Regions from separate parts of the Pantoea deleyi genome, predicted to be linked through region 2. Evidence: riboswitches for the same ligand, from Rfam matches in the RefSeq annotation. Region 2 holds a riboswitch; each other region holds the start of a gene.

The links. A riboswitch is a leader RNA that binds a small molecule or an ion and turns the genes downstream of it on or off. The one in region 2 is predicted to bind thiamine pyrophosphate.
Region 1: it holds a riboswitch for thiamine pyrophosphate, as region 2 does, so the genes downstream of both, thiB (thiamine ABC transporter substrate binding subunit) here and J1C59_RS20985 (FAD-dependent oxidoreductase) in region 2, are expected to answer to the same signal.
Region 3: it holds a riboswitch for thiamine pyrophosphate, as region 2 does, so the genes downstream of both, J1C59_RS19785 (TenA family protein) here and J1C59_RS20985 (FAD-dependent oxidoreductase) in region 2, are expected to answer to the same signal.

What each region holds. Positions count from the first base shown of each region.
Region 1 is NZ_CP071405.1:3,276,096-3,280,304, reverse strand. Features, by position in the region: gene thiP (thiamine/thiamine pyrophosphate ABC transporter permease ThiP) at 1-1,391, opposite strand, end outside; gene thiB (thiamine ABC transporter substrate binding subunit) at 1,367-2,353, opposite strand; TPP riboswitch at 2,400-2,502, opposite strand; gene sgrR (HTH-type transcriptional regulator SgrR) at 2,538-4,205, opposite strand.
Region 2 is NZ_CP071407.1:374,934-379,142, forward strand. Features, by position in the region: gene J1C59_RS20975 (thiazole synthase) at 1-657, opposite strand, end outside; gene thiS (sulfur carrier protein ThiS) at 660-857, opposite strand; gene J1C59_RS20985 (FAD-dependent oxidoreductase) at 847-1,785, opposite strand; TPP riboswitch at 1,911-2,030, opposite strand; gene J1C59_RS20990 (ArsR/SmtB family transcription factor) at 2,152-2,466, opposite strand; gene J1C59_RS20995 (alkene reductase) at 2,483-3,601, opposite strand; gene J1C59_RS21000 (P-loop NTPase family protein) at 3,970-4,209, shown strand, end outside.
Region 3 is NZ_CP071407.1:96,462-100,670, forward strand. Features, by position in the region: gene J1C59_RS19770 (ABC transporter substrate-binding protein) at 1-397, opposite strand, end outside; gene J1C59_RS19775 (ABC transporter permease) at 421-1,182, opposite strand; gene J1C59_RS19780 (ABC transporter ATP-binding protein) at 1,179-1,919, opposite strand; gene J1C59_RS19785 (TenA family protein) at 1,916-2,617, opposite strand; TPP riboswitch at 2,688-2,790, opposite strand; gene J1C59_RS19790 (6-phospho-beta-glucosidase) at 2,881-4,209, opposite strand, start outside.

The DNA of each region.
Region 1 (4,209 bases), on a different replicon from region 2:
TGCGCCAGCGGACGCTTCAGCGCCCGCAGCTCAATCAGCCGCAGCCGGTTCCAGCCGCGGATATCCAGCGAATCACAGAGTCTGCCGTAACGCTCCGCCACATCCCGCATCGGGTTTTCCAGCACTTTCATGGCATAGGGAATGGCGATCAGCGCATTGGTAAAGATCACCAGCCCCTCTGCCGAATCGGGCAGGCCGATCGTGGCGTTGAACAGCAGGAAAAACCCGGTGGCGAGGACGATGCCGGGCATCGCCAGGATCAGCATCCCGCTGGTGTCGATCAACTGAGCGGCCACCGGGCGCTGACGCAGCCGCAGCTCACGGCTGCTCCACAGCAGCATCATGGTCAGCGCCACACAGAGCAGGCCCGCGCCGGTGGCGATACGCAGCGAGGTAAAAGTCGCCTGCCAGAGGGCTGGCTGCGCCAGTGCGCCCCGCACGCCGCCGTGCAGCCCCTCGACAATCACCGCCGCCAGCGGGGGCAGCAGCAGGAGCAGCGCCAGCAGGATCAGCAGCGTATCGATCAGCTGCGCCGCGCGCGAATCCTGCGGATCGCGCCAGCCGCTGAGCTGGCTGCTTCCGGCGGGGATCGCCTTGCTGAAGCGCTGACTGAGCAGCACCAGCGTCAGGCAGCAGCCGAGCTGGATCATCGCCAGCAGGGCGGCGCGGCCGGGATCGTAGTCATAACTCAGCGCCTGGAAGATCGCCAGTTCGATAGTGGTCGCCTGCGGACCGCCGCCCAGCGACAGCACGGTGGCAAAGCTGGCAAAGCAGAGCATAAAGATCAGCGCCCCGGCAGGCAGCAGCTGACGCCGCAGCCACGGCCACTCCAGCAGACGAAAGTGGTGCCAGCCGCGCAGGCCAAGCTGAGCCGCCAGCTGACGCTGCTCTGCCGGGATCTGCTCCAGCGCCTGCAGCAGCAGACGCGTCGCCAGCGGCAGGTTAAAGAAGACGTGCGCCAGCAGGATGCCCGACAGCCCGTAGGGCGAGAAGTGATAGCCGATCCCGGCCCACTGGCAGAGCTGCGCCAGCCAGCCGGTGCGTCCGTAAATCGTCAGCAGACCAAATATCGCCACCAGCACCGGCAGCACCAGGGTCATGGCGCACAGGCGCAGCAACAGCTGACGGCCGGGAAAGCGGCGGCGATAGAGCGCCCGCGCCAGCGGCAGGGCGGGCAGCAGCGACAGCAGTGCGGAGAGCAGCGCCTGACCGAATGAGAACGCGATGACATGGCGCAGGTAATCATCCTGCAACATGCTGCGCAGATCGGTTTCCGGTGCGGCGCTCCAGAGTGCGCCGAAGGCCAGAAACGCCACCAGGGTTAGCAGCAGCGTGGCGAACGATCCGGGCAGCAGCCAGCCCGGCATCAGCGACTGACTGCGCGTTGCCACTGGCTAATCCAGCCGGCGCGCTGGCTGGCGACCTCTTCCGGCGAGAACTGCAGCGCGGTGGCGGGCACCGTCAGGGCGTTAAAACCGGCGGGCAGCGGCGTGGCGGTCACCGGGTACATCCAGTTACCGGTCGGAATGGTGCGCTGGAAGTCGGGGGAGACCATAAACGTCATGAACTGCTGCGCCAGCTCGGGCTGCCTGCTGCTGGCTAACTGCGCGGCGACTTCGACCTGCAGATAGTGGCCTTCGGCAAACGGGGCGGCCGCATAGTTCTCTTTCTTCTCTTCGATGATGTGATAAGCCGGTGAGGTGGTGTAGCTCAGCACCAGATCGCTTTCCCCTTTCAGGAACAGGCCATAGGCCTCACTCCAGCCTTTGGTCACCGTCACGGTTTTCTGCGCCAGCTTCTGCCACGCCTGCGGTGCCTGAACGCCATAGACTTTCTGCATCCAGAGCAGCAGACCTAAGCCGGGGGTGCTGGTGCGGGGATCTTCGTAGATCACCCGCCACTTCTGCGGGCTGTCGACCAGCTCTTTCAGGCTTTTTGGCGGGTTTTTCAGCCGGGTCCTGTCATAGACAAAGGCGAAGTAGCCATAGTCAAAGGGGATGAAGGTCGTGTCATGCCAGCCGCCGGGCAGGGTTAATTTTGTGGTGTCGACCTGACTGCTGGCGAACAGGCCGGTTTTCTGCGCCGTCTGCACCAGATTGTTGTCCAGCCCCAGCACCACATCCGCCTTGCTGTTTTTGCCTTCCATCCTCACGCGGTTCAGCAGCGAGACGCCATCTTCCAGCGTGACAAATTTCAGCTCGCAGTTGCAGCGGGCTTCAAAGGCTTTTTTTACCGCCGGGCCGGGGCCCCAGTCGGCAGAGAAGGAGTCGTAGGTGTAGACCGTGAGAACCGGTTTTGCCGCCAGAACGGGGGCGGAGAGTAACAGCAGGACCGGCAGAACTTTCTTTAACACTTTGCGCTCCTTCAGGAGAATAGGGGATGAGTCGCAAAGGATCTGAGCACTGAGGCCTCTCAAATCCCTACGTCGGTATTAACCGAATCAGGTTCGACGGGTCTCTCTCAGCTGCTTGCTGGTGGCAGGCGGCACCCCGTTGAGAACGCCACATTCTAGTCATTTCATCGGCGTGGCGAAAGCGTTACAGCGCGGGTGGCGCGAACCAGGCCGATTTAAAATCGAACCAGCCCAGCGTATTCATCCGCACGCCGCGCATACTGCGCTGACCTTCGAGCAGCAGCCAGTGGTGAAACAGCGGATGCAGGCCCGCCTCTTCGACTAGCTGTTTGCTCCATTCGGCCAGCGGCAGCGTTTTCTCACGCCAGCGCGCCGCATCGCCCTGCCAGTCGACGGGCAGGCAGTGGTGCAGCAGCGGGATCTCATACAACTGCGCGAACAGCGAATAGTTGAGCGGCAGGGTGAAGTTCACGCTGCCGAGCCAGATGTCACTTTCCGCCTCGCCCTGATACCAGCTCTCGTAGTCGATCTCGCGGGTCACCAGCGTGACGCCATGCTGAGCCAGCAGGGGTCGCAGCGCATTGGCAATGCCTTCATGCTCCACATGCTGGCTGTACCAGGTCAGCGTCAGGTGGGTCAGGCCGGGCGGCTTCTCAACCGGCGTCAGGTCGCGGCGGTGATGCCAGCGCGGCAGCAGGCCATAGGCCGGGAACCAGTAGCGCTGATACCCGACGCCCGCGTGGTTGAGCAGGGCGATGGGGTTAAACAGATAGCTCACCCAGCGCCGGACCGCCGCGTCGCGGCCCTGCGCGGAACGCTGGTCGAACAGCAGGTAGTAGCATCCCTCCTCCAGGCGACTCTCCTCCTGAACCTCATCAGCGCTCTCGCTGTCGCCCTGCAGACGGACACCGGCATAGACCAGCTCATCGCTGATGTCGGGCAGCACCCAGATAGAGACATCGTCGATCAGGGCGCGAAAACCAAAATAGTCATCAAAGGCTTCAATTTTCAGCTGGCTCGCCTGATTGCGGATCACCCGGTAGGGGCCGGTGCCCACCGGCTGGCGGGCAAAATCGGCTAGGGTGGGCCATTCGCGTGGCAGGATCATCGCGCTCACGCTGCCCAGCAGCCAGGGCAGCCACGCGTCGGGCTGGCTTAAGTGGATGTCGAGCGTCCAGGGGGCGGGCGAGGCGATCTCTGCAATATGGGAGAAGAGCGGGTGAGGGCGCTGACGCGCCAGCGTGGCCAGCACATCCTCCATCTCCAGCTCTCTGCCGTGATGAAAACGAATCGCCGGACGCAGAAAGAAGCGCCAGTGTAGCGGCGAGGTCTGCTGCCAGTGATGGGCAATGTCCGGCTCGACTTCCCCGTTTTCCTCATTTATTCGCGTCAGGCCGTTGAAGATCTGGCGGGCAATATGGGTCTCCGAGCGTCGCAGCGGCGAGCCGGGCAGCAGGTTGAGCAGCGGCCGGTAGTAGAGCACCCGCAGGATATGCTTGCCCTGGCGGAAGCTGCGGCCCAGATGCGCGCCGATCATCTGGCGTACCTGATTTTTGTCCCCGACCAGCTGAACCAGCTGATCGATACGATCCTGATCCAGCAGATCCTCGGCGCGCTGCTGCTGTAAGGCCAGCCCGGTGTAGCAGAAGGTGAGCACCGAGCGTTTGCCGCGACCGGCCTCAGCCTGCCAGATCAGCCAGCCTGCGGCCTGCATGCGGTTGAGCAGGTTGCGCATATGGCGGCGCGAGCAGTGCAGCCGATCGGCCAGCTCGCTCAGGGTGATCGCCTGCGTCTGCCCCTGACAGCTCTGCCACAGGCGGATGAACTGCTGCTTCAGACGTGATGAGGACATAAAA
Region 2 (4,209 bases):
GGCGGCAAAGGCCCCGGCCATCCGCGCCGGATCGCGTGCTTTGGCGACCGCCGTGTTGAGCAGCACGCCGTCGAAGCCCATCTCCATCGCCTGCGCCGCCTGGCCCGGTGCGCCAATGCCCGCATCGATAATCAGCGGCACATCGCTGAACCAGGCGCGCATGGCGCGCAGCCCTTCGATGTTGCGCAGTCCCTGGCCGGAGCCGATCGGCGCGCCCCAGGGCATCAGCAGTTCGCAGCCCGCCTCCAGCAGTTTTTCGCCCACGATCAGATCTTCCGTGGTGTAGGGAAACACCTGAAAACCCTCCGCGCAGAGGATCCGGGCCGCTTCCACCAGCGCAAAGGGGTCGGGCTGCAGCGTATCGGCGTGACCGATCACCTCCAGCTTGATCCACGGGGTGCCGAAGAGTTCGCGCGCCATCTGCGCCGTCGTCACCGCCTCTTTGACCGTGTGGCAGCCCGCGGTGTTGGGCAGAATCCGTTTATTCACCTGTTGCAGCAGCGAGCGGAAAGCCCCGCCTTCGCTGCCCTCGCGGCGAAGGCTGACGGTAATGATTTCCGTGCCGGAGGCGTCGATCGCCTGGTGAAGGATCTCCGGCGAGGGATACCCGGCGGTGCCGAGCAGGAAGCGCGACTGAGGTTCGAACTGATAGAACATGATTATCCTCCCTGCATCGGTGACAGAACTTCGACCTGACAACCCGCCTCAAGCTGCTGGCTGGCATAGCCGCTGCGCGGCACAAACGCACCGTTCAGGGCGGTAGCGACGCTGCGCGGATCGATCTGCTGCTCCGTCATCAGTTCTGCCAGCGTGCTGGCAGCGGTTTCGATTGTGCGTCCATTGAGTTCAACCCGCATGTGTCATCTCCTGAGTCAGTTGCAGCATAAGTTTTTCAGCCATGATCGGGGCCAGCAGGAAGCCGTGGCGGTAGAGGCCATTCAGCGAAAAACGGCCCTCTTCGTAGCGCACCTCCGGCAGGTTCTGCCGGTAGGCGGGACGCAGACCGGTGCCGCTCTCCACAATGCGGGCTTCGGCCAGCGCCGGATGCAGGCTGTAGGCGGCGCTGAGCAACTCCATCATCGCCCTGGCGCTAATCGGGCTGCTGTCGTGGCTTTCGACCATGGTCGCCCCCAGCATGAAGTGCCCCCCGGCACGCGGCACCAGATAGCAGGGAAAACGGGGATGCAGCAGCCGTACCGGACGGGAAAGCTGGATGTCGGACGTCTGCAGGATCACCATTTCGCCCCGCACCGCGCGCAGTGCGGGCTGCTGTGCGGCGGCGTGAATGCCACGGCAGTCGATGATTTTTCCGGCAGGTTGTCCGCTGTGAAAGGCAACGCCCGCCTGCTGCAGGGTGTCGCGCAGCTGCTGCATCGCCCGGCGTGGATCGAGATGCGCTTCCCGGGCAAAGAACAGGCCGCGGGCAAAACGGTTTTCCAGCGCAGGCTCGATTTCGCCGGGCGTGACCCACTGATGCGCCTGGGTCAGGCTGGCAAAGCGAATGAGTTCGCGACTGTCACGCGGCGGCGCCACTACCAGCGTGCCCTGCTGCGCTACGCCCGCCACGCGCTTCGCCCACCAGCCGGCCGCGTGCTGGCCCCAGGTGATCACCTCCGGCGGCGCACTCTCGGCTTCGCACCAGGGCGCGAGCATCCCGCCCGCCCAGTGGGACGCGGCACGGCACGCTGGCTGCGTAATGATTTCGACCGTTTCTCCGCGCTCCATCAGCAGCGTGGCGACGCACAGCCCGGCCACGCCGCTGCCGAGCACCGACCAGCGGCTCATGACCGCCATCCGGCAGGAAGAGAAGGTTTCAGGATGAGATTTTTCACATTGCCCTCGTTTTGGTTAACGAAGACCCGTGATACAGAGGGAAAAGGCAAAGGCGCATGTGCCCCTGCGGCAAGTATCGGCTGCGATACCCGTCTTCCTACGCCAGTATCAACTGGGTCAGGTTCTAAGGGTCGCTAAGCCGCGCGATGCGCTATTAGCCTCTCAGTCTCTCCGGCGAGACTCCCCTGACGGCTCTAGTTGTAAGTTAAGCGGGCGGGTTCGTCAAGACGCGGGCACAAAGCAGGGGCAGAAAAGCGCGGGGAAAGAAAAGAGACAGGCAACCCCGGTTCGTTTGACGACGCCAGGGCGCCAGGGCGATCAGAGCGCCTGCAGCGCCTGTGTCAGGGTCTCAGTGACTTCGCGGATACGCGGTTCGGCGCGGCGGTAGTAGGTCCACTTACCGACTTTGCTGGCTTCGACCAGACCGGCACTCTGCAGGGCCTTGAGGCATAACGAGGTGGCGGGCTGTGATAAGCCCGCCTTGTCCTGGATGAGGCTGGCGCAGACACCGTACTGATCGAAGGGATAGAGCTGCGAATAGCCCGCAAACGCCTCGTCAGGTTCTTTAAGCCACTTCAGCACGGCCACACGCGTCGGGTTGGCCAGCAGCTTCAGGGCATTTTCCGGGGACATGCCGCCTCACAGAGTATCAGGATGGGTAAAAAGGATAGTCAGTATACCCTTTCTCACCGCCGCCATACAGCGAGGCGTGGTCCACCGCGTTCAGGGCATAACCCGACCGGATACGCGCAGGCAGATCGGGGTTGGCGATGAAGCTGCGGCCAAACCCAAACAGATCACCCCAGCCTTTTTCCAGCATCTGCTGCGCTTTCTCTGCGGTGTAGCGGCCGGAATAGATGATCGGTGAACGGAAGGTGTCGCGCAGTGCGATGCGGAAACTCTCCGGCATCGCCGGGCTGTTATCCCAGTCCGCTTCGGCGATGGAGAGATAGCCGACTTCCAGCGTATTCAGCAGCTGCGCAGCGTGGATATAGGTGGCGTGTGGATCGCGTTCAACCAGACCGAGGTAAACGCGCTCTTCGTCGGTGCTCGAAAACAGCGGCGCAAACCGGACGCCAACCCGATGGCTGCCAAAGACTGCGCTGACGGCCTGAACCACTTCACGCAGGAAGCGCAGACGCTTCTCTGCCGAGCCGCCATATTCATCCGTGCGGAAGTTTGTCTGCGCCGAAATAAACTGGTTGATCAGATAACCGTTGGCAGCATGCAGCTCAACGCCGTCGAATCCGGCAGCTTTAGCGTTCTCCGCCGCACGCCGGTAGAGCGCCACGATCTCTTTGACTTCGCAGGTGGTCAGCTCGCGTGGCTCGCTGGGTGCGGTCAGCATCCCGGTACCCGGTCCGGTTTCGATAAATACCCGGACGTTATCGGCAGCGATGGCCGAGGGGGCAACCGGTGCCTCATTGCCCGGCTGAAGCGCATTGTGAGAGACGCGGCCTACGTGCCAGAGCTGGCAGAAAATCGTGGCGCCCTGCTGATGCACCGCCTCTGTCACCTTTTTCCAGCCCGCGATCTGCGCCTCACTGTGGATGCCCGGCGTCCAGGCGTAGCCCTGCCCGCGTGGCTCAATCTGGGTACCTTCGGTGATCATCAGCCCGGCACTGGCACGCTGGCGGTAATACTCCACCATCATCTCGCCGGGGATATTGCCCGGCTGTTCGCTGCGGCAGCGGGTCAGCGGCGGCAGGACGATGCGGTTACGAAGGCTGAGATCGCCCAGGGTCAGGGGGCTGAACAGTGACGGCATAAAAAAATCCTCGGATGCGTGAAAAGCCGTCATTATATTTACACATTTAAATTTGTAAATGTGTAATCGCTTTTTTTATCTGAGGCTCGCCGGGACGGGCACCCGCTGATATCCAGCCTGTTTCAGCGGCAGGATGAGGCGAAGCATTAACACCGCTTTTAAGCGAACGCCTGTCCCGGCGGACGCACACGACAGAGGTTTTCCGCAGACGGACGGCGTCCTCATCCGCCTCTCCTGTGCACCCCGCATCCGCGTATTGTGACGAATCGCCCTTTTGTCGCTTATTATGGTCATCGCCTTGAGTCGTGCGCGACAGAGACACGGTTTCTGCGCGCTTCCTTCCGCAGGATTCAGCCAGAGGAAACGTCGTGAATAACCCCCTCGCGTTAGACGCGCTCGGACCACGTATCTCTATTATGGGGCCATCGAACAGTGGAAAATCGACCCTGGCAGAGGCGATTTCCCGCAAAACCGCGTTACCCGCCGTCTATCTTGATCAGCTTCACCATGTGCCGGGAAGTCAGTGGCAACCCAGAGCCACAGCCGAATTTTTGCAGCTGCATACTGAAGCGGTGAGGCAGGAGAGATGGGTGATCGAGGGAAATTAC
Region 3 (4,209 bases), 170 kb from region 2:
TGACGGAGTAGCCGATGCGCTTGCCTTTTAAATCGCCCGGCTGCCGGATGGATTTATCCAGCGTCATCAGGGTGTTCAGAGGCGTATTCACCAGCGTGCCGACCCGCATCAGCGGCAGGCCCTGATCGGCAAAGAAGTGCAGCTGCGGCTGATAGGTGATGGCCAGGTCGGCCTGCTTCGCGGCCACCAGACGCGGCGGCAGCGCAGGGTCGGAGGGCGGGATCATCGTCACCTCCAGCCCCTCAGCGGCAAAGGCCCCGCTCTGCTGGGCCACCATCAGAGGCGCGTGATCGGGATTGATATACCAGTCGAGCACCAGCGTCAGTTTTTCCATCGTCTGCGCCTGAGCGGCGAGAGAGGCGCTGAACAGCAGGGTAAACAGGGGCATTTTTGTCATGGGGTTTCTCATCAGTGAGGTCATTAAGGCGTTTCCGGTGCCCAGGCGATCAGGCGGCGCAGCAGACGATCGAGGATCAGCCACAGGGCCAGCGTCATCAGCACCAGAATAAACAGGGCGGCGAAACAGAGATCACTCTGCATCCGGGCATTGGCGTTCAGCATTACGTATCCCAGCCCTTCCGCGGAACCGACCCATTCGCCAATGATGGCGCCGATGGGCGCGACGGCGGCGGCCATGCGCAGGCCGGAACCCAGCGCGGGCAACGCGGCGGGCAGCCGGACATGCCCTAGCTGCGCCCCCTGTGACGCGCCCATCGTGCGGGCCAGATCGAGGTAGCCGGGCGGGACGCGACGCAGGCCGTCGAAAAAGGTGGAGGTCACGGGAAAGAAGATCACCAGTATCGCCATCGCCACTTTGGCCCCCATGCCGAAGCCAAACCAGAGCACCAGCAGGGGAGCCAGAGCAAACACCGGGATCGCCTGGCTGCTGATTACCAGCGGCATCATCCAGCGCCGCAGCCCCGGCGAAAAGGTCATACCCAGCGCCAGTGCGCCGCCCAGCAGCACACCGGCAGCCATGCCGCTGAGGATTTCGGACAGGGTGATCAGCGTGTGATGGGTTAAATAGTCCGCGTTCTGCCACAGCGCGGCGGCGACCGACGCGGGTGAGGGCAGCAGAAAGGCTGGCACGGCGGTGAGCGTGGCCAGCCACCACGCCGCGATCAGCCCGGTGGCGAGTATCAGGGCACGGCGAAGACCGGAAAAGCCTGCCTGTAATTTCATCCGGCTACCCCGCTTAGCTGTTTCAGCAGCGTGGCCTGACGCTGAATGACGTGGAGGTCATCGGCGGCGCGCGGGGGGGCGCCCGCCAGGGGCGCACAGGCTTCCACACCCGCCGGACTGATTACCAGACAATGGTGTGCGAGCCGACAGGCCTCCGCGACATCATGGGTAATCAGCAGAACGGTGTGACCTGTCAGCACGTCGGCCGCCAGCGTCTGAATCTGACTGCGGGTCAGGGCATCCAGTGCCGAGAAAGGCTCATCCATCAGGACAATGGGCTGGCGGGTGTAGAGCGTCCGCGCCAGTGCCGCACGCTGCCGCATTCCGCCGGAGAGCGTCGCGGGCCGTGCGCGGGCGCACTGGCTCAGCCCGACCCGCGCCAGCAGATGCTGCGCCCGGTCGCGGTCGGGCTTTTCCCCGCGCAGGCGGCTGGCGAGGCAGACATTCTGTTCTATCGTCAGCCAGGGGTAGAGCAGATCCTGCTGACCCATCCAGGCGATGCGGCCGCCCAGCGGCAGGCCGTCACTGCCGCTGACCTGTCCAGCGGTGGGCGGTGTCAGGCCCGCGATAACCCGCATCAGGCTGCTTTTACCGACGCCGCTGGCACCGAGCAGCGCGGTGATCTCCCCGCCCGCAATCGCCAGGTCGAGCTGGCTGAAGAGCGGTCGCTGCCCGAAACACAGGCTGAGCTGACGCACCGAAATCCCCGGCGCGACAGGTGGGGTCGCGCCCCTCATGCGCCGTGCGCCGGGCTGGAGGCATAGTTCAGGCCCATCTGCCAGAAGGCTGATTCGAGCCGCGTTGCGGTGGTGAAGATCGCCGTCAGCCGGAGAAAACGTGCTTCCCCGGCACCTTCATCTGCCAGACGTTCAAACAGGGAAAGCGAGCGGCGAACGCCCGCCAGATAGTTTTCATCCCCGTAGTTCCTGATCCACGCCGCATAGGGGTTGCCCTCAAAGCGGGTCGCCGGGTCGTGCAGCAGGCTCAGGCCGATCTCCGCGTACCCGGCGACGCACGGCATCAGCGCCGTCAGCAGCGCCAGCGCATCGCCGGTGTGGCCGACATCCAGCACATAGCGGGTGTAGTTCAGCGTCTCCATCGCTTCGGGTTCGTCTGCCATCGCCGCTTCGCTGATGCCCCATTGCCGGCAGTAGGCCTGATGCAACGGCAGTTCACTGATGATGGCGTTAAGCGAGGCGGTCGCATGGCGCAGCGCGTCAGGGTCGGCGAGTTTACTGATCAGCAGGCCCCAGGCGCGGGCAAAATGCAGCAGAAACTGATAGTCCTGCACCAGATAATGGCGAAAGGCGGCGACAGGCAGCGTGCCCTGGCCGAGTTGCTGCACAAAGTCGTGCGCAACATAGGCGTGCCAGTGCGGACCCGCCTGCTGGCGCAGACGGCCATAAAAGCCGGTGTCGAAAAGCGGATGTGACATAGGATCTCCGGTAGTCAGGGAGATCCGGGCATACGGTCTGGAACAGGGGATAATGCAGGCAATGAGGCAGTAGATTCTGCCGACCCGTCCCTTCGCTGGCATGACCCAGATCAGGTTCAAAGGGTTCGGCTTACGCCATCTCAGCCCGTTACAGGACACCCCTCGGAGACATTGGTTATACGATAATTCCTGCCGGAGCACAATCGGCACAGACGCCGCAATCGCGTCTCAGCCTCTGCGGTTGCCGGCATTCAGTGACGGTGTCACTCCAGATCGCTGCCGTTGCTGGCGATCACTTTCCTGTACCACCAGAATGACTTCTTGCGCGTGCGTGCCAGCGTGCCGTTTCCGCGATCGTCGCGGTCAACGTAGACAAACCCGTAGCGTTTGCTCATCTCACCGGTCGAGGCCGCCACCAGATCGATGCAGCCCCAGCTGGTGTAGCCCAGCACCGGCACGCCATCCTCTATCGCATCGCCCATCGCGCGAATATGTTCACGAAGATAGCTAATGCGGTAGTCGTCGCGAATTTCGCCGTTATCGTCGGGTTCGTCACGCGCGCCCAGGCCATTTTCCACCAGGAACAGCGGCTTCTGGTAGCGGTCATACATCATGTTCATGGTGATGCGTAAGCCGAGCGGATCGATGCCCCAGCCCCACTCGCTGCGCGGCACATGCGGGTTAGTCAGGGATTTCACCACATTGGCGGCGCTGCTGTTCTGCTCGTTCATCTCTGCCGAGGCGCAGCGTGAGGCGTAATAGCTGAACGAGACAAAATCGACGCTGTGCTTCAGGATCTCATCATCCCCGTCGGCGATATCAAGGGTGATCCCCTTTTCCCGGAACAGGCGGGCGGCGTAGGCGGGGTACGCGCCCCGCGCCTGCACATCGATAAAGAAGAGATTCTCGCGATCCTTTTCCAGCGCCGCCCAGACATCTTCCGGCTTGCTGGACCAGGGGTAGAAGTTTCCGCCAGCCAGCATGCAGCCGACCTGATTCGCCGGGTTCACCTCATGCGCGATGCGTGTCACCCATGCGCTGGCGACCAGCTCATGATGCGCCGCCTGATACTTCACCTGCTCCTGATTCTCGCCGGGTTCGAACACCAGCCCCGCGCCGGAAAACGGACTGTGCAGCAGGATGTTGATCTCGTTAAAGGTCAGCCAGTATTTCACCAGGCCATCAAACGCCTCGAAGCAGGTGCGGGCGTAGCGGGCAAAGAAGTCGACCATCTTCCGGTTTCGCCATGAGCCATATTCGGTGACCAGATGCATCGGCACATCGAAATGGCAGAGCGTCACCAGCGGTTCGATATGATGTTTCCGGCACTCCTCAAACACCGCGCGATAAAAAGCGATGCCCGCCGGATTCGGCTCCGGTTCGTCGCCGTTGGGATAGAGCCGACTCCAGGCAATCGAGGTGCGGAATACGCTGAACCCCATCTCCGCCATCAGCGCAATATCTTCCCGATAGCGGTGATAGAAATCGATAGCCTCATGGCTGGGATAGAACTCATCGTCACGCAGGGTAAACCGCTTTTCCAGCCCCAGCTTGACCGGCATACGGTGCGGCCCGTGCGGGATCATATCCAC